2 regions of the Embleya sp. NPDC050493 genome follow, and region 1 is predicted to be linked to the other one. Evidence: riboswitches for the same ligand, from Rfam matches in the RefSeq annotation. Region 1 holds a riboswitch; the other holds the start of a gene.
What was found. Region 1 has a riboswitch for glycine ahead of gcvT (glycine cleavage system aminomethyltransferase GcvT). Riboswitches for the same ligand answer to the same signal wherever they lie in the genome.
Positions count from the first base shown of each region.

Region 2: it holds a riboswitch for glycine, as region 1 does, so the genes downstream of both, gcvP (aminomethyl-transferring glycine dehydrogenase) here and gcvT (glycine cleavage system aminomethyltransferase GcvT) in region 1, are expected to answer to the same signal.

Region 1 covers NZ_JBITHP010000005.1:182,937-191,670, forward strand. Annotated here, with positions in the region: gene gcvH (glycine cleavage system protein GcvH) at 1-79, opposite strand, end outside; gene gcvT (glycine cleavage system aminomethyltransferase GcvT) at 209-1,309, opposite strand; glycine riboswitch at 1,685-1,778, opposite strand; gene ACIBM5_RS12895 (AAA family ATPase) at 1,994-2,725, shown strand; gene ACIBM5_RS12900 (enhanced serine sensitivity protein SseB) at 2,755-3,471, shown strand; gene ACIBM5_RS12905 (enhanced serine sensitivity protein SseB C-terminal domain-containing protein) at 3,685-4,413, shown strand; gene ACIBM5_RS12910 (ABC transporter permease) at 4,723-5,718, shown strand; gene ACIBM5_RS12915 (ABC transporter substrate-binding protein) at 5,756-7,525, shown strand; gene ACIBM5_RS12920 (ABC transporter permease) at 7,628-8,635, shown strand; gene ACIBM5_RS12925 (ABC transporter ATP-binding protein) at 8,635-8,734, shown strand, end outside.
Region 2 covers NZ_JBITHP010000001.1:425,521-434,254, reverse strand. Annotated here, with positions in the region: gene gcvP (aminomethyl-transferring glycine dehydrogenase) at 1-1,130, opposite strand, end outside; glycine riboswitch at 1,331-1,427, opposite strand; gene ACIBM5_RS01635 (DUF4230 domain-containing protein) at 1,476-2,168, opposite strand; gene ACIBM5_RS01630 (DNA polymerase IV) at 2,224-3,573, opposite strand; gene ACIBM5_RS01625 (vancomycin high temperature exclusion protein) at 3,623-4,309, opposite strand; gene ACIBM5_RS01620 (MerR family transcriptional regulator) at 4,357-4,971, opposite strand; gene ACIBM5_RS01615 (bifunctional nuclease family protein) at 5,409-5,882, opposite strand; gene ACIBM5_RS01610 (MerR family transcriptional regulator) at 6,052-6,774, opposite strand; gene ACIBM5_RS01605 (FHA domain-containing protein) at 6,801-7,604, opposite strand; gene gcvH (glycine cleavage system protein GcvH) at 7,693-8,079, opposite strand; gene ACIBM5_RS01595 (DUF881 domain-containing protein) at 8,154-8,734, opposite strand, start outside.

The DNA.
Region 1 (8,734 bases):
TGCCGACGAGGGCGGGGGAGGCCGCCTCGTCGAGCCACTCGTGTTCCTTGCTGTAGCGCAGGTGCTGGGGTGCGTGCACGGGTCCATTCTCCATTCGATCGAGGGGGGTCTGTCCCTCAGGTGGGTTTGTGATGGTTTGTACCGCGGGCCCGGAGGGCCCGAGCCGGCCGCGCCCGCGGAACTCGGGTCGGGCCGCCGGCCGCCTCGGTCAGGCCCGCTTGTAGAACGGCAGCGCGACGACCTCGACCGGCTCCGCCTTGCCGCGGATGTCCACGGCCAGCCGGGTGCCCGGTTCGGCCCGCTCCTTGGCCACGTACGCCATCGCGATCGGCACGCCCAGTGTCGGCGAGGGCGCGCCGGAGGTGACCTCGCCGACCCGCTCGCCGGTCTCCGCGTCCACCACGGGGTACCCCGCACGCGGGACCCGCTTGCCCGGCGAGGTGAGCCCGACCAGGGTCCGGCGCACGTCGTCCTGCGCCGCGGCCAGTGCCTCGCGTCCGACGAAGTCCTCGGGCTTGTCCAGCCGGACCACCCGACCCAGGTTGGCCTCGTACGGCGTGGTGTCCCGGGTCAGTTCGTGCCCGTACAGCGGCATGCCCGCCTCCAGGCGCAGCGTGTCGCGGCAGGAGAGCCCGGCGGGCACCAGGCCGTGCGGCTTGCCGGCCGCGAGCAGCGCCTCCCACAGCGCGACCGCGTCGTCGGGCGAGGCGAACAGCTCGAAGCCGTCCTCGCCGGTGTAGCCGGTGCGCGCGAGCAGTACCGGAATGCCGGCGACCTCGGTGCGCAGGATCGCGTAGTACTTGAGTGCGGGCAGGTCGGCGTCGGTGAGCGAACCGACGATCCCGGTCGACGCGGGGCCCTGCACGGCGAGCAGCGTGTACTCCTCGGACGCGTCGCGCACCACGGCGTCGAAGTTCTGCGAGCGGTGCTTCAGGCTGCCCGCGACCACGTCCGCGTTGGAGGCGTTGGCCACCACCACGAAGTGCTCGTCGCCCAGCCGGTAGACGATCAGGTCGTCGACGATGCCGCCCTCTTCGGTGCAGATCATCGTGTACCGGGCGCGGTCGATCCCGATCTTCGAGACGAAGCCGACCAGGGCGTGGTCGAGCGCGCGGGCGGCGTCCGGGCCGGTGACCTCGATTTCGCCCATGTGGGTGAGGTCGAACAGGCCGGCGGTGGTGCGCACCGCGGCGTGCTCGTCGCGCTCGCTCCCGTACCGGAGCGGCATCCGCCAACCGGCGAAGTCGGTCATCGTGGCCCCGAGCGCGTCGTGCACGGCGTCGAGCGGGGTCCGGCGGTCGGTGGTCATGCGAAGGCTCCTTCGAGGGGGCGCCGGCGGGAACACCCGAGGGGCGCGGGCCGGTCGGGGGCAGGGCGTTCGGCCGCGCGCTCGGTCGGCGCGCACGGGGCACGACGCACGGACGAGGAGCGGGTGCCGGTGCGGAGTGCGGCGAAAGACGACGGGCGGTGCGGCCGGTGCGACAACGGCGAGTACGACAACAAAGGGGGCTCCCTGCCATGGCTCTCAGCCCTTTTCGATCGGAGTCGATCGAAAAGTGGGGTGCCCTCCCCTTCTGTCATCGGAACCTGAGAGCTTCATCGCTTCCGGGCGCATCCGCGCGCGGAACGGCGATTTGCACCGTGGGTGAACCGCACCAGCGGTGCAGTTGCTTTCCAGAAGTGCCTGACCCATGCGGTATCGGTGCCTGAGAGATTCCGGGGAGGAGTTGCTCCTTCGGCGCCCCGCTCGTGGGCGAGGACTCTTCCGCGTGGGGTCGACGGCCGATATGAGGTTGTGCCCGGCATGCTAGCGCGTGTCGTCAATCCCCCACCGGGGCCGGGACCCCGCCGAGTCCGAGGACTGCCGACTCCGGAAGTCGCCGACTTCGAGGGTTGCCGGTTTCGAGGGGCGGCCGACACGCGCTCGCGCGCGAGGGTGCGCGGGTGCGACACCATGCGCAAGGCAGGACGGTTCGGGACAAGGGGAGGGCTCGTGGAGACGGACTCGGCGGGGGCGCATACCGGCGCCGCGACGAGCGGCGTGTTGATGCCCCGGTCCGTGCACGACCTCCGGGAGGAGCGCGATCGCACGGGGGAGCGGATCGGCGACCGGGTGGTGGAGGTGCTGGCCTATCCGGCCTCGTGCGTGCTCGTGGTGACCGGCCTGCCCGGGGCCGGCAAGAGCACGCTGCTCGCGCGCGTGGTCACCCCCGGGCCGACCGTGGCCGTGCTGGACGCGGACCTGGTCCGGGCGCGCTGGGCGGTGCGCGCCGGGCGCATCCCGTACCGGGCCTATCGGCCGCTGGTGCGGCTCTCGCACTACGGCGAGGTGGCCCGGGCACTGCGCGGCCCCGGCGCGGTGGTCGTGCACGACAGCGGCCGCAACCCGATCCTGCGCCGGGTGCTGGTGTTCGCCGCCCGGCGGCGCGGCAGTTCGGCGCACGCACTGTTGTTGGACGTGAGCGCCCATCAGGCCCTGGCCGGCCAACGCGCACGCGGTCGCGGAGTGTCCACGCCGGTGTTCGCCCGGCATCACCGCGAGTGGCGCGAACTGCTCGCCCGACTGACGCCGTGGCTGGATGCGGGCCCCACCCTGGCATCCGCGCCCGGCGGCTTCACCTCGTGCGTACTGCTCGACCGGCCGGCCGCCCGGACGCTCAGCCGGATCGTTTTCGCAGACCCCGTACCCGGACAGCCCCGACGGCGGCGGTCGACCGAGTCGTAAACTGCGGCGGACACCAGAGGAGCACCACCATGCCGTTTCCGGCCAATCCCGTGGAGAGCGCGCTCGTCGCGGCGATGCGCGACCCGTCCCGGGCCGAGGCTCTCTTCGAGGCCCTGGCCGAGTCGGACGTGTGGGTGCCGCTGCCCGAGGGCGGCGACCCGACGGACAGTGAACTGACGCTGCCGACCACCGAGATCGACGGCCGGCCGTACGTGCCGGTGTTCTCCTCGGAGGAGGAGTTCCGGCGGGTCGCCGGCCCGATGGCGTGCACGGTCGCGCCGATGCGCGAGTTCGCCCGCGGACTGCCGCCGCACGTGGGCATCGCGGTCAACCCGGGCGGCGAGGTGGGCATCCCGATCCCGCCGCCGGGGGTGCTGGAACTGGCCCGGCTGCCCGGGGCGGGCGTGCGCGGCGCGCGGGTGCGGCTGTACGAGCCGGACGAGGAGCCGATGGAGTTCCTGATCGCGGCCGCCGCCGAGTTCACCCACGTGCCGGTGGTGCTGAGTGCGCGTCGCGGCCTGGGTGCGATCGAGTCCGACCCGCCGTGCCTGTTCATCGGTGTCGAACTGGACCGCTGGCAGGAGGAGGACCGGCTGGCCGCGGTCGGCGCCCTGGAGCGCGCGCTCGGCCGGGCCGCATGTCCGTGGCCGGTGAACGTGGTGCTGTTGGACGTTGCGCAGGATCCTGTGGGGGACTGGATGCTGGAACGGGCCGAGCCGTTCTACCTGCGGGCCGACCAGCGCTGAGCCCGCGGGCCCGGCACATCCGTGCGCCCACGCGCGCGATGCGCGCCGGCGCGCTCCGGTGCGGGGCGTTCGCACTGCGGCATTCGTCGCAACGACTTCATCGGGACGGCGGGACGGCGGGACAGTGATCCGGCGGGACGGCGGTCGGCGGGTTCGGCGGGACATCGCAACATCGGGACATCGGGACATCGGTTCGGGTTCGGGGAGGACGTCGTGAACCAGGTCGAGCAGGCATTGAGCCAGGTGGCACCCGGGCGTTACGACGCCTACGAGCGGTTGCTCGAAGCGCTCACGGGCGCTCACGTGTGGATGCTGCTGTGGCAGGGGCAACCGGGCAGCCCGGACGCGCAGTACGGGAACATGGACGTGGCCGGATGGCGCTACGCCCCGGCGTTCACGTCCGAGGAACAGCTGCGTCTCAGTGGCTGGGATCGCTCCTTCGAGGTCTGTCCGGTCACCGAGATCGCCTCCTCCTTGTACACCGACCACTGGGGCCTGTGGCTGAATCCGCACGCCCAGGGCGGCGGCGTCGGTGTTCCCTACCTCGACCTCCGGCGGATCGTCGGCGGCCTGGACCGGTTGATGGCCGGCCCCCTGGAAGTGGGCGAACCGACGTTGTGGGACCCGGCGTTCTACGCCCTGCTCGGCGGCCAACTGTTCCAGACCCAGGTGGTGCGAGCCGCGCACCGGGCCTGGGTGCGACCCACCGTCGGACCCGAACGCCTCGTCATCGGCCTGCGCCTGACGGACAATCAGCCCGCCACGATGCAACGGATGCGGGACGCGATGGCACGCGCCTCGGCCGCCGCGCCGGCCGGCCTGACGTTGTCCTCGGTCGCCCTGGACGACCCGTTCGACCCGGTCGCCGCGTGGATGCGTGAGCACACCCGGCCGTTCATCGGCATCGACATGCTCGACGAGGCCGCCCGCAACTCGCAGTGAACGAAGATCGGCACACAGTGGCGGGAGCGGGGCAACAGGCACTGATGCCCCCAATAAACTGACGTCACGTCATCAACCGCTGCCTTGTTGTGATTTCGTGACCGATCTACGCGGATCAACCGGTGAATCGTGTCGCCGTAATCACGGTTCAGTAAAGGTATTCCTCGACCCCTGTTGGTGACCCCCGTCACGGAGGAGTCTCACCCGGACGACAGATCCCGAAGATCATCGGGATCGCAATGCCGGGTATGGCGACGGGATCGGCGATCCCGAGCCGCCGTCGCATCCGTGAGCGGGGAGGGTCGATCCATGACGGCACCGATCGAGACCACCGGTGTGGCCCGAGAGGCGCACCCCGAAGCGATCGCCGAATCCTCCGGCGTACGCATCGAGGGTCGTTCCCTCGGCCAGATCGCGTGGGCCCGATTCCGTCGCGACAAGGTCGCGATGGCCGGTGGCGTGGTGATCATCTTCATGGTACTCGTGGCGATCTTCGCACCGGTGATCACCTCCTTCGTCGGAGGCGACCCCGCCGAGTACCACGACGATCTGCTCGACCCGGTGTTGAACATCCCCAACGGCAGCTTCGGCGGCGCCAGTTGGGACCATCCGCTGGGTCTGGAGCCGGTCAACGGCCGGGACATCTTCTCGCGCATCGTCTACGGCGCCCGCATCTCGATGCTCGTGGCGTTTCTCGCCACGCTCCTGTCGGTGGTCATCGGCGTCGTACTGGGCACCGTGGCGGGCTACTTCGGCGGCTGGGTCGACGCGCTGATCAGTCGCGCGATGGACGTCTTCCTGGCCTTCCCGCTGCTCCTGTTCGCGATCGCGATCGGCAGCAGCCTCCAGGGCGAGGCGTTCGGCCTGAAGGGCGACACGCTCCGGGTCACCGTGCTGATCTTCGTGATCGGCTTCTTCAGCTGGCCCTACATCGCCCGCATCGTGCGCGGCCAGACGTTGTCGCTGCGCGAGCGGGAGTTCGTCGAGGCGGCCCGCAGCCTCGGGGCCACCGACCGGCACATCATCTTCAAGGAACTGCTGCCGAACCTGGTCGGTCCGATCCTGGTGTATTCCACACTGTTGATCCCGACCAACATCCTGTTCGAGGCCGCCCTTTCCTTCCTCGGCGTCGGCGTCCAGGAACCCACCGCCTCGTGGGGCGGCATGCTCGCGCGCGCCGTCCCCCGGTACGAGGACGCACCGATGTTCATGGTCGTCCCCGGAGTCACGATCTTCATCACCGTGCTCGCGTTCAACCTGCTCGGCGACGGGCTTCGAGACGCCCTCGACCCACGCAGCCGCTGAATATTCCGCAAGTCCCCACGAGGAGGCACGACCAGCGATGAAACACCCGGTAACTCGCAGGCGCAGGGCCCAAGCGCTGATCGGCATCGTTGCGGTCACCGCGCTGGCCGCAACCGCGTGTGGCGGTGGCGGCGGCAGCTCGAAGAAGAAGTACTCGCCGAGCAACAAGGCCGTCACCGAGGTCGTCAACCAGTCGCCCAAGAAGGGCGGGACGCTCAAGCTGGTCAGCTCGGACAAGTTCGACTCGCTCGACCCGGGCGACATGTACTACGCCTCGGCCTGGAACTTCTCCCGGCTGATGGCCCGTCCGCTGCTGACCTTCAAGCCCGCCCCGGGCAACGCGAGCTACGAGTTCGCGCCGGACCTGGCCACCGAAGTGGGCAAGACCGACGACGGCGGCAAGACCTGGACGTACCACCTGCGCAAGGGCGTCAAGTACGAGGACGGGACCGAGGTCAAGGCCGCGGACGTCAAGTACGCGGTCGAGCGGACCTTCGACAAGGAGATCCTGCCCAACGGCCCGGCGTACTTCAGCCAGTACCTGGACCCGGACGGCACCTACAAGGGCCCGTACAAGGACAGCGCGCCGGACAAGCTGGGCCTGAACGCGATCGAGACGCCGGACGACTACACCATCATCTTCAAGATGAAGGAGCCGTTCGCGGACTTCAACTATCTCGCCGCGCTCCCGCAGACCGCGCCGGTCCCGCCCGCCAAGGACACCGGCAAGGAGTACGTCAAGCACCCCCTCGCCACCGGCGCGTACATGGTCGACGGCCAGTACGAGCCCGGCAAGGCGGTCAACCTGATCCGCAACCCGCACTGGGACCCGAACACCGACCCGCTGCGCAAGGCGCTGCCGGACCGGATCGAACTCCTGGAGAAGCAGGACGCGAACGACGTCGACAACCGGCTCTTCGCCGGCACGGCGCAGCTCGACGTGGTCGGCACCGGTGTCCAGGCCGCCGCCCAGAACAAGATCCTGACCGACGAGAAGCTGGCCGCGAACTCGGACGACGCGGTCTCCGGTGCGCTGGCGTACCTCGCGATCAGCTCGAAGACCCCGCCGTTCGACAACGTGCACTGCCGGCGCGCCGTGCAGTACGCGGTGAACAAGGCGCAGATGCAGCGCGCGGTCGGCGGTGAGGTCGGCGCCGACATCGCGACGAACCTGATGCCGCCGACGCTGGCCGGTTCCAAGGTCGCCGACATGTACCCGAACGGCGAAAAGCACACGGGTGACGTGGCCAAGGCCAAGGACGAGCTCAAGCAGTGCGGCAAGCCGGACGGCTTCAGCACCGTGCTCACCGCGCGCAGCAACCGGCCCAAGGAGGTCGCGGGCGCCACGTCGGTGCAGAACGCGCTCGCCAAGGTCGGCATCAAGATCGAGATCCGCCAGTACCCCTCGGGTGACTACTTCACCCAGTTCGCCGGTGTGCCCAAGTGGGTGGCGGACAACAAGGTCGGCATCATGTTCATGCAGTGGGGCCCCGACTTCCCGACCCAGTTCGGCTTCTTCCAGCAGATCGTGGACGGCCGGGCGATCAAGCCCGCCGGTGGCACGAACCTGTCCGAGCTGAACGACCCCGCGGTCAACGGTCTGATCGACCAGGCCACCCGCACGATCGACCAGAACGCGAGCGCGGCCATCTGGCAGCAGTTGGACCAGAAGGTCATGGAGTCGGCGGTGATGGTTCCGTTCGCGTGGACCAAGTCGCTGCTCTACCGCCCGCCGAACGTGACCAACCTGGTCGTCACTCCCGCGTACTCCGGGATGTACGACTACCTCAACATCGGTATCCAGTAAGCCTGCGACGAGGTCAGTAGCCCGAAGGAGAGGTGAAGGCCCGTCAGTTCCGGTGCGGGGAGTGGTGATCCCGCTCCCCGCACCGGACCGGGTCGCCGGCTCATGATTTTCTATCTGCTCAGGCGACTGGCGGGAGCGGTGGTGCTCCTGTTGATCGTCACCATGGCGGTCTTCGCCATCTTCTTCCTCATTCCGCGTCTGGGAGGCGCCACAAGCGACCAACTCGCCGCGCGGTACGTCGGCAAATCGCCCAGCCCAGAGGCGATTTCGCAGGTCAAGCACAGCCTCGGGCTGGACAAGTCGGTGCCCGAGCAGTACGGCAAGTTCGTCAAGGGCATGATCGCCGGCAAGGACTACGACACCGGCGTACGCAAGGTGCACTGCGCGCCGCCGTGCCTGGGCTTCTCCTTCCGCAACAACCTGGAGGTGTGGCCGCGGCTCCAGGACCGGATCCCGGTCACGTTGTCGCTGGCCGCGGGCGCCGCGGTGATCTGGCTGATCGCGGGCGTCTCGATCGGGGTGATCTCGGCGCTCAAACGCGGCAGCCTGTGGGACCGCTTCTCGATGGGCTTCGCGCTCGCGGGTGTGTCTTTGCCACCGTTCTTCACCGGCCTGGTGGCACTGGCGTTGTTCAGTTATCAATGGCCGATCTTCAAGGGCGTGCACTACGTGCCGTTCTTCGACAATCCCGGCAGCTGGGCCTGGAACCTGGTGCTGCCCTGGCTGACCCTGGCGTTCCTGTACGCGGCGTTGTACGCCCGACTCACCCGCGCCGGCATGCTCGAGACGATGGGCGAGGACTACATCCGCACCGCGCGGGCCAAGGGTCTGCGGGAGCGGGACGTCATCGTCAAACACGGGCTGCGCGCGGCGCTCACGCCGATCCTGACCATCTTCGGCATGGACGTCGGGCTGCTGCTGGGCGGCGCGATCCTGACCGAACAGGTCTATTCGCTCGACGGCATCGGCAAGTTCGCCGTCGAGGCGATCACGCAACAGGATCTGCCCGAAGTGCTCGGCGTGACGATGATCGCCGCCATCTTCGTGATCCTGGCCAACCTCGTCGTGGACCTGCTCTACGCGGTCGTCGATCCCCGGGTGAGGACCTGATGCCCCGACTGCTACCGCGCCGCAAGCGGGACACCGCGGCCGAGACACCCAAGCTCGCCCCGGCCGGCCCGCCGCCGGTCGCCGAAAACTTCCTCGAAG
Region 2 (8,734 bases), on a different contig from region 1:
GCGATCGAGGTGAGCCCGTCCGGCCCGTGGTAGACCGCGTACATCCCGGCCATCACGGCCAGCAGGACCTGCGCGGTGCAGATGTTGCTGGTCGCCTTCTCCCGGCGGATGTGTTGTTCGCGGGTCTGCAGCGCGAGCCGGTAGGCGGGCGCGCCGTCGGCGTCCACGGACACCCCGACCAGCCGGCCCGGCATGCTGCGGGTGAGCTTCTCGCGGACCGCCATGTATCCGGCGTGCGGACCGCCGAAGGCCATCGGCACGCCGAACCGCTGGGTGGTGCCGACCGCGATGTCGGCGCCCATCGCGCCCGGCGCGCGCAGCACGGTCAGCGCGAGCAGGTCGGCCGCGACCGCCACCAGCGCGCCCTGTGCGTGCGCCGCCTCGATCACCGGGGTCAGGTCGCGGACCCGGCCGTCGGCGCCGGGGTATTGGAGCAGCACGCCGAAGCAGCCGCCCTCGGGCAACCCGTCGGTGGTGTCGGCGACCACGACCTCGATGCCCAGCGCCTGCGCCCGCGTGCGCACCACGGCGACGGTCTGCGGCAGGGTGGCCGCGTCCACGACGAACACGTCGCTCTTGGCCCGACCGGCCCGTCGGGCCAGGGTCATCGCCTCGGCGGCGGCGGTGGCCTCGTCGAGCAGCGAGGCGCCGGCCACGTCCAGGCCGGTCAGGTCGGTGACCACGGTCTGGAAGTTGAGCAGCGCCTCCAGCCGGCCCTGCGAGATCTCCGGCTGGTAGGGCGTGTAGGCCGTGTACCAGGCGGGGTTCTCCAGCACGTTCCGGGTGATCACCGGCGGGGTGAAGGTGCCGTGGTAGCCGAGCCCGATCATCGAGGTCAGCACGGTGTTGCGGGAGGCCAGCTCGCGCAGTTCGGCGAGCACCTCGGCCTCGGAGCGCGCGGCGGGCAGTTCGAAGCCCTCCAGCGCGCGGATCGCGGCGGGCACCGCCGCGTCGGTCAGCTCGTCCAGGGATCCGTAGCCGATCGCGGCGAGCATCTTCGCCTGCTCGTCGGCGTCCGGACCGATGTGCCGGCCGGTGAACGGCGACGCGGCCTCCAGGCCGGTCAACGAGCCGGGACCGGAGGGGAGTACGGCGTGAGCACGCGTCGGGGCAGGGGTGCGCGGGGTCATCGCGAAAGGCCTCCTGGATCGCTCCTGGACGGACACGCGGGTCGCGCGCCCACCGGCCTCCCCCTCTGTCATCTGTACCTGAGAGCTTCACCGCGCCCGGGGCACCGGTCGAACCGGTTCCCACGGGCGCGATTTGCACCGTCGGCGAGGATCCGACCCGACTCGGCGAGCCACGTGCGGATCCTGCTTTCCAGAGTGCCCACGACCACGCGGTACGGGTGCCTGAGAGATTCCGGGGAGGAGTTGCTCCTTCGGCGCCCCGTGTGCACGACACGAGGACTCTCCCGCGCGAACGTAATGGGCGACCTCAACGGTATCAGCGTGACCCTCGATAGGGCCTGCGCACTAGGCGTAGGTCACAGTGGTCGTGGTGTAACCCAGGGACCGCATCATCCCCTGGAGCATGTTGGTGGTGTTGCGCTCGGCGCGCTCCAGCAGTCCGGCGGTCTTCGCCGCGTCGTCGATCTTCTTGGTCGCCAGCACGTAGAGCTGCTGCTGGTCGGAGGGATTGCCGGAGAAGAAGTCGCCGAGGCGGTCGAACAGACCCCGGTCCTGGGCGATCACGTGGCTGTTCTTCTGGTCGAGGGCCGCGGGCGCGAGCCGCGCGTGCGGGAGTTTGATGGTCACGCTCTTGTTGTCCGGCGAGGTCTGGATCGCGTCCTGGCCGATCCCGCCGAACTCCACGAAGCCGCCGACCTGGCCGACCCCGATGAACAGCGTGCGCTGGCCGCGGACGGCGTCCGGAAGGAACTTGGCGTCCTTCTCCAGGTCCACGACGACCTGGAAGGTGCCGCTGACCGCCTCGTAGCGGCTGAGATCCTGCACGGCCTTGAGCATCACCGGTCCGCTGTGGTCCTTGGTGGTCTCGCCGAACGGGTTGAACTTGCCCGGCAACAGGTTGACCAACCCGACCAGCACCAGGGCCAGCACGATGAAGCCGACCAGGAGTGTGACCAGGAAGGCGGGCAGGCCGAGCCTGCGGCGAACCGATCGGAAGGCACCTTGCCCTCGCGCCGGCCGCTCTTTGACATCAGTCATGGTGGGGACACCCCCGAGGAGTCGTCTGACCCGCGCCTGCCCCGGATCCCGGCGGCTATCCCCGGTCGGCGGCGGGTAGCGGAATCGGTTCCCCCGGTCGCAGCGCCGGGTCGGTGATCACGAACGTGCGCACCCGGCCCGGCCGGCCGCCCGGCACCTCGAACCGCACGGTGACCCGACCGACGCCGCTGCCCTGCACCCAGCCGGGTCCGAACTCCTCGTGCACCACGTCCTGGCCCGGCGACCAGGAGACCCGCTCCGGGACGGCCTCGACGAGCGGCTCCGCGTCGCCCTCCGAGTCATCCTCGATCGGCTCGCCGGCCCCGGGCTCGGCCGCGCCGAACAGGTCCTGCTGGGCGAAGTCGGCCAGGCCGCTCACGCCCACCCCGAGCAGCCGCACGCCGCCCGTGACGTCCACCTGCGCGGCCAGTCGGCGGATCGTCTCGCGCACCACGCCCGGATCGTCGGTGGGCCCGCGCAGCGTCTCCGAGCGGGTCAGCGTGCTGAAGTCGTAGCGGCGCAGCTTGAGCACGATCGTGCGCCCGGAGCGCCCGGCGGCGCGCAGCCGCTCCACGCACCGGATCGAGAGCCGGTCCAGCTCCCGCGTGATGCGCTCGCGGTCCACCAGGTCGGTGGCGAAGGTGTCCTCCACCGACACCGACTTGGCGTCCCGGTCGGCGACCACCGGGCGGGCGTCCAGCCCGGCGGCCAGCACGTGCAGGCCGTGGCCGTGTGCCTGGCCCAGCAGTCGGACCAGTTCGCTCTCGTCGACGGCGGCCAGATCGGCCACGGTGTCCAGACCGGCCCGGCGCAGCACGTCGCCGGTGGCCGGGCCGACCCCGGGCAGTGCGCGCACCGGCAGCGGGTCCAGCATCGCCCGCTCGGCGCCGGGTGCCACCACGCACAGCCCGTCCGGCTTGTCCGCCTCGGACGCGATCTTGGCCAGCAGCTTTGAGGTGGCCGCGCCGACCGAGCAGGTCAGGCCGGTGGCCCCGTGGATGTCCGCGCGCAGGCGTACGGCGATCTCGGTGACCCGTTCGGTGTCCAGCGTGCCGCCGTGCGGGCCCGCCTCCAGGTCGACGAACGCCTCGTCCAGGCTGAGCGGCTCCACCAGCGGGGACAGCCGGTGCAGCAGTTCCATCACGGTGTCGCTGACCTGCCGGTACAGCGCGAAGCGCGGGCTGAGGAAGGCGGCGTTGGGGCAGCGTCGGCGGGCCTCGCCGATCGACATCGCCGAGCGCACGCCGAACACGCGGGCCTCGTACGAGGCGGTGGCCACCACGCCGCGCGCGCCGATGCCGCCGACGATCACCGCCTTGCCGGCCAGACTGGGCTTCGCCACCTGCTCGACCGACGCGTAGAACGCGTCCATGTCGAGGTGAAGGATGCCCGGGGCCTGTCTCACACCGCGCAATGATGACGCACCGGACCGACATCCGGGTGCGTTCGCGCGCTCAGTCGCCCAGGGCGCGGCGGATCTCGTCGTTCTTTCGGTCGCGGGCGCGTGGATCGGGTTTGAGCACGATCTGACCGGTCGCCTTGAACGCGGCGAGCACCTCGCGCCCGGTGCCGTACACGGTGGGCCCGATGTGGCCCCACGTGAAGGACTCGTCCGGGACGCCGTACGCGGATATCCCGGCGGCCCGGCACAGTCCGAGCGCACGCCGCAGATGGAAGCTCTGCGTGACCACGATGACCCGGTCGATCCCGTAGACACGCTTCGCCCGGATGCAGGATTCCCAGGTGGAGAATCCCGATTCGTCGGTCACGATCCGATGCCGCGGTATCCCCCGGTCCGCGAGATAGCGCCGCATCACCCCGGTCTCGTCGTAGCGGTTGCCGCCGCCGTCGCCGCTGACCAGGATCACCCGGGTCCGGCCGGCCCGATACAGGCCCAGGGCCACGTCCAGTCGGCGGGCCAGCAGATCGGACGGCCGGTCCCCGTGCACGCCCGCGCCGAGCACCATCGTGACGTCCTGATACGGCACGTCGGCGGGCGAGCGGACCCGGTTCCCGGCGTACAGGTGCAGCCCCGTGATCGGGGCCAGCCCGGCCACGGTGAGCAGGACGGCGGCCTGATAACCGCGTCGTTGGGCTCGCCGCGAGCGCGGCAGGGTCGGCCGGCGAATGATCACGTCCATGGGGACGTTCCTGCCCGTCGGCCCGGTTCCCATCCGCCGCGGGCGGCTCAGACCGCCTTGTCGCGCCGCCTGCGCGCCAACTCGTCACCCGGATGGACCTGCGTGATCGTCTCTCCGGTGCCGGTGTGCTCGCCCTGGAGTTGTGCGAGCGAGCCCTCGACCTCGCGCCAGACCGCCCCCACGGCGATCCCGAAGACCCCCTGGCCGCCCTGGACCAGGTCGATGACCTCGTCGTACGACGTGCACTCGTACACACTGGCGCCGTCGCTCATCAGCGTCATCCCGGCCAGGTCGCCGATCCCGCGACCGCGCAGGTGGGCCACCGCGATCCGGATGTTCTGCAGCGAGACTCCGGTGTCCAGGAGCCGCTTGACGATCTTGAGCACCAGGATGTCGCGGAAGCCGTACAGACGTTGGGTGCCCGAGCCGTGGGCCGGGCGGACCGTGGGCTCGACCAGGCCGGTGCGCGCCCAGTAGTCGAGTTGGCGGTAGGTGATGCCGGCCGCCGCGCATGCCGTCGGGCCGCGGTAGCCGACGTCCTCCGACGGCGTGCCGGCCGGCGAGACGTCCTGCCGCCGGGGGCCCGCACCGGGATCGGTCGCCGGCAGAGGACGTGCCGTGCGGGCGCGTTCCGCCGCCGTGATGTCGCCGGTGCTGCTCACGCCGACCTCCCTTTCGTCTCCCCGCGCCCGAGTACGGCGCGGCGAGTCTCTTCAGTCCCGGGCCGCAGGCGGCGAGGTGCAACGCGCAGGGGTCATCCCGGAACTGTCGTTTTCGACGGTAGGCAGTCACCAACAGCGCGTCAACGACCGGGCCGTTCGGCACGCCGAGTGACGCTCCTCGCACGAGTGGTTTGAACCCCTGCGCCAGGGGTAGGTCTGGCCGCTTTGCCACTGATCGAAACGGATCGAGCCGGACCGGCTTCGACCGCACGCGCGTCGGCGTCCGCATCGCGGCCGGCCGGCCCGGTGCGCGTCCGCGGCCGCCGCCCGGCCGACCGGTACCGAGACGCAAAAAACCGCCGACCGGTACCCCTCGCCGAGGACGGCGGGCAGGGACGGTCGGCGGCTTCGGACGCGCACCGGGCCGGGCGGGCCGGCTACTGGCTCGTGGTGCCGAAGTCCTCGGGCGAGATGTCGTTCAGGAACTCCCTGAACTTCTCGATCTCGTCCTCCTGCTCGTTGGGGATCACGATGCCCGCCTCGTCCAGGACCGCGTCGCTGCCGACGATCGACGTCCCGGTCCGCAGCGCGAGCGCGATCGCATCCGACGGGCGCGCGCTGACCTCCACGCCGCCGGAGAAGACCAGCTCGGCGTAGAAAACGCCCTCGCGCAGGTCGGTGATCCGGATCTGGGTCAATTCCTGTCCCAGCGCCTCCAGCACGTCCCGGAAGAGATCGTGCGTCAGAGGACGCGCGGGTACCACGCCCTGTTGGGCGAACGCGATGGCCGTCGCCTCTACCGGGCCGATCCAGATGGGGAGATAACGATCGCCCCCCGTCTCCCGTAGGAGCACGATCGGCTGGTTAGAGGGCATCTCCACCCGGACGCCCACAACCTCTAGCTCGTTCACATCGCCACACTAGCGCGCCGGGCTGTCGGTCACCGATCCCCGGGGGCCGAATAGGTCGGGGATTCGTCGTTTTTTCTTCGTGGGGCGGAATGTCGACCCCGACACACCACACCGGTCGACCCCGGCACGCCGCACCGTCGGGACCGGCGCCGGGCGGATGCCGGCCCGCTCAGCGGCCCAGCCGGGGCGCGAGCGCGGTGGTGACCAGGACGGTGTGCAGTCGCGAGGTGAGCGCGAGCAGGTCGCGCACGGTCTCCTCGGCGCCCGCCTTGGCCCGCGCGCCCCGGCGGTGCAGGAGCGGCGCGACGATCTGTTCGACCAGCGCGGCCTCGCGGTCCGCGGCGGCCTTGGTCTGCCGCAGGTGCCGCGGTTCGACGCCGTAGCGGCCCAGCGCGGCCACCAGGCGGGCCACCACGAGCGCGTCGCCGTCGTAGACCACCGCGTGCTCGGCCTCGGTGCCGCCGGGCCGCGGACGGTGCGGCTGGATCAGGCCGAACTCCTCCAGCCGCGCCAGGTCCACGTCCTGGATGCCGGCCGCGGCGATCAGGCCCGGCCGGTCGAGCAGCACCGTGGTGCCGTCCCGACCGGCCGACCCCGGATCGCCGTCGGCGTCCTCGGAGCGCTCGGATTCGGCCGGGGTCGGGCCGGCCGGTTCGAGTCCGCGATCCATCGCGTCCAGTTGATCCTTGATCACCCGGAGCGGCAGATAGCGGTCGCGCTGCACGCGCAGCACGTAGCGCAGACGTTCGATGTCGGCGGCGCCGAACTTGCGATAGCCCGACGGGCTCCGCTGCGGCTCGATGAGCCCCTCCGCCTCGAGGAACCGGATCTTGGAGATGCTGATGTCCGGAAACTCGGGACGCAGCAGGGTCAACACCCCGCCGATGCTCAAGGAGACCGATCCGGCCGCCGCCGGACTCACCCGATCTGCCCTTGCCGACTGGGGAAGAAGACCAGTCGGTACTTGCCGATCTGCACCTCGTCGCCCGGCGTCAGCGGGACCTCGTCGATCCGCTCGCGACCCACGTAGGTGCCGTTCAGGCTGCCCACGTCGGCGACCGCGAAGCCGCCGGCGGTGCGACGGAACTCGGCGTGCTTGCGCGAGACCGTCACGTCGTCGAGGAAGATGTCGCTCTGCGGATGCCGACCGGCCGTGGTGCGGTCCGAGTCGAGCAGGAAGCGGCTGCCCGAGTTGGGGCCCCGGCGCACCACGAGCAACGCGGTACCCGGCGGAAGCGCGTCCACCGCGGCCTGCGCCTCGGGGGTGAGGATCTCGCGGGGCGCGGGTTCCGCGTCCAGCGCCTCGATGCCGCTGATCGAGATGGTCGAGGTCTGCTCGGACGCACGCTCGGCACCCGCACCCAGGCGTGCGCCGCAGTTGGAGCAGAACCGGCCACCGGGCGGATTGTGATGCCCACACGTGCCGCAGACCACCACGTCGGCCTCCTGACCCGTTCCGGTCGAACCTCGACCTTCGGTCGAGAGTTGCCCGAAACTTATGCGCGCCGTGTGTTCGTGGTCAACAGCGACATGCCCGGCGGTCGCGTCGGACTCGCCCAGCGGCGGAGCGGGTGCGGGAGGTGAGCCGGCGGACGCCCCGTAGGGGGTGCCCGGCGGCATCGTCGGCGGGGCGGGCGGCGGGTTGCCGGCCCTCCCCGCATCGGCAGCCGGCGCGTCGCCGGAGCGACGGGAACGACCGAACAATTTCGCGAACAACTTCACGGGCGAACCTCCCCGAGAGAACCTGGCCCGCCCGTGGGGCAGGAGGAGTGGGTCGTGGTGATGGACTGCCTACCGCTTCGCCGGGCCGTCAGGAGCCAAGGCTGTTCTGATAGGCGGCCGCGTCCAAGAGCGCGGCCGGTGCGGCGGGATCGTCGAGGCGCACCTCGAACATCCAACCGTCGCCGTAGGGATCGGAGTTGACCAACTCCGGTGCGCCGTCGAGCACGTCGTTGACGGTGGTCACGACGCCGTCGAGCGGCGCGAAGAGGTCGCTGACACTCTTGGTCGATTCCAGTTCGCCGCAGGGCTGTCCGGCCACGACGCGAGTGCCGACCGGCGGCAGCGTGACGTAGACGATGTCACCGAGCGCGTCCTGCGCGAATTCGGTGATGCCGATCCGCACCGTCCCGGAGATCTCTTCCATGACGCGCACCCATTCGTGCTCCGTCGTGTACGCGAGATCTGCGGGGTACATGCGGACAGCCTGCCCTTCTTGCCTGATGAGTGATGCACCGACGGCGACCGGCGGACTGATTCTGTCAGGTGTGCTCACCCGTTACCGGCGCCCGGTGCCGAGCGAGCGTAACCAGGCTTGTTCGCAGGCCGCAAGGCGTCGATCAGCACCTCCTGCGAGGGGGTGACGATGGCCCCCGCCTGCTTCTTCTCCAGGGTCTTCACCACGCCCCCGGGGATGTTCAGCGCGGGCTGGAGATCCTGCGGATTTCCGATCACCTTGAACACGTACGGCGGGAGCACCTTGGTGCCGTCGATCACGATGTCGCCGGGCGGTGTGCCGTTGAACCAGGTGCCCGCCACCACGCGCACGTCGTTGATCTGGATCACCTCGGCACCGGCCGCGCGCAGCTCCTGGAGCGTGTCCAGCAGCACGTCGCCGCTGACCGTGCGCTGCGGGTCGGTGATGGTCAGCGTGATGCCGGGCCCGGTGGCCTTGACGGTACCCGCGAGCACGCCCAGGGCGTCCGCCTTGGCCTCGTTCTGCTCACGCGCCTCCTGGACCCGGTCGTTGCTGTTCTGCAGCTGGGTACGGCTGTTCTCCAGGCGGTGCTTCTCGTCCTCCAACCGCCGGGTGCGCTCGCCGAGTTCGTCCAGGACCCGGACCAGGTCCTCCT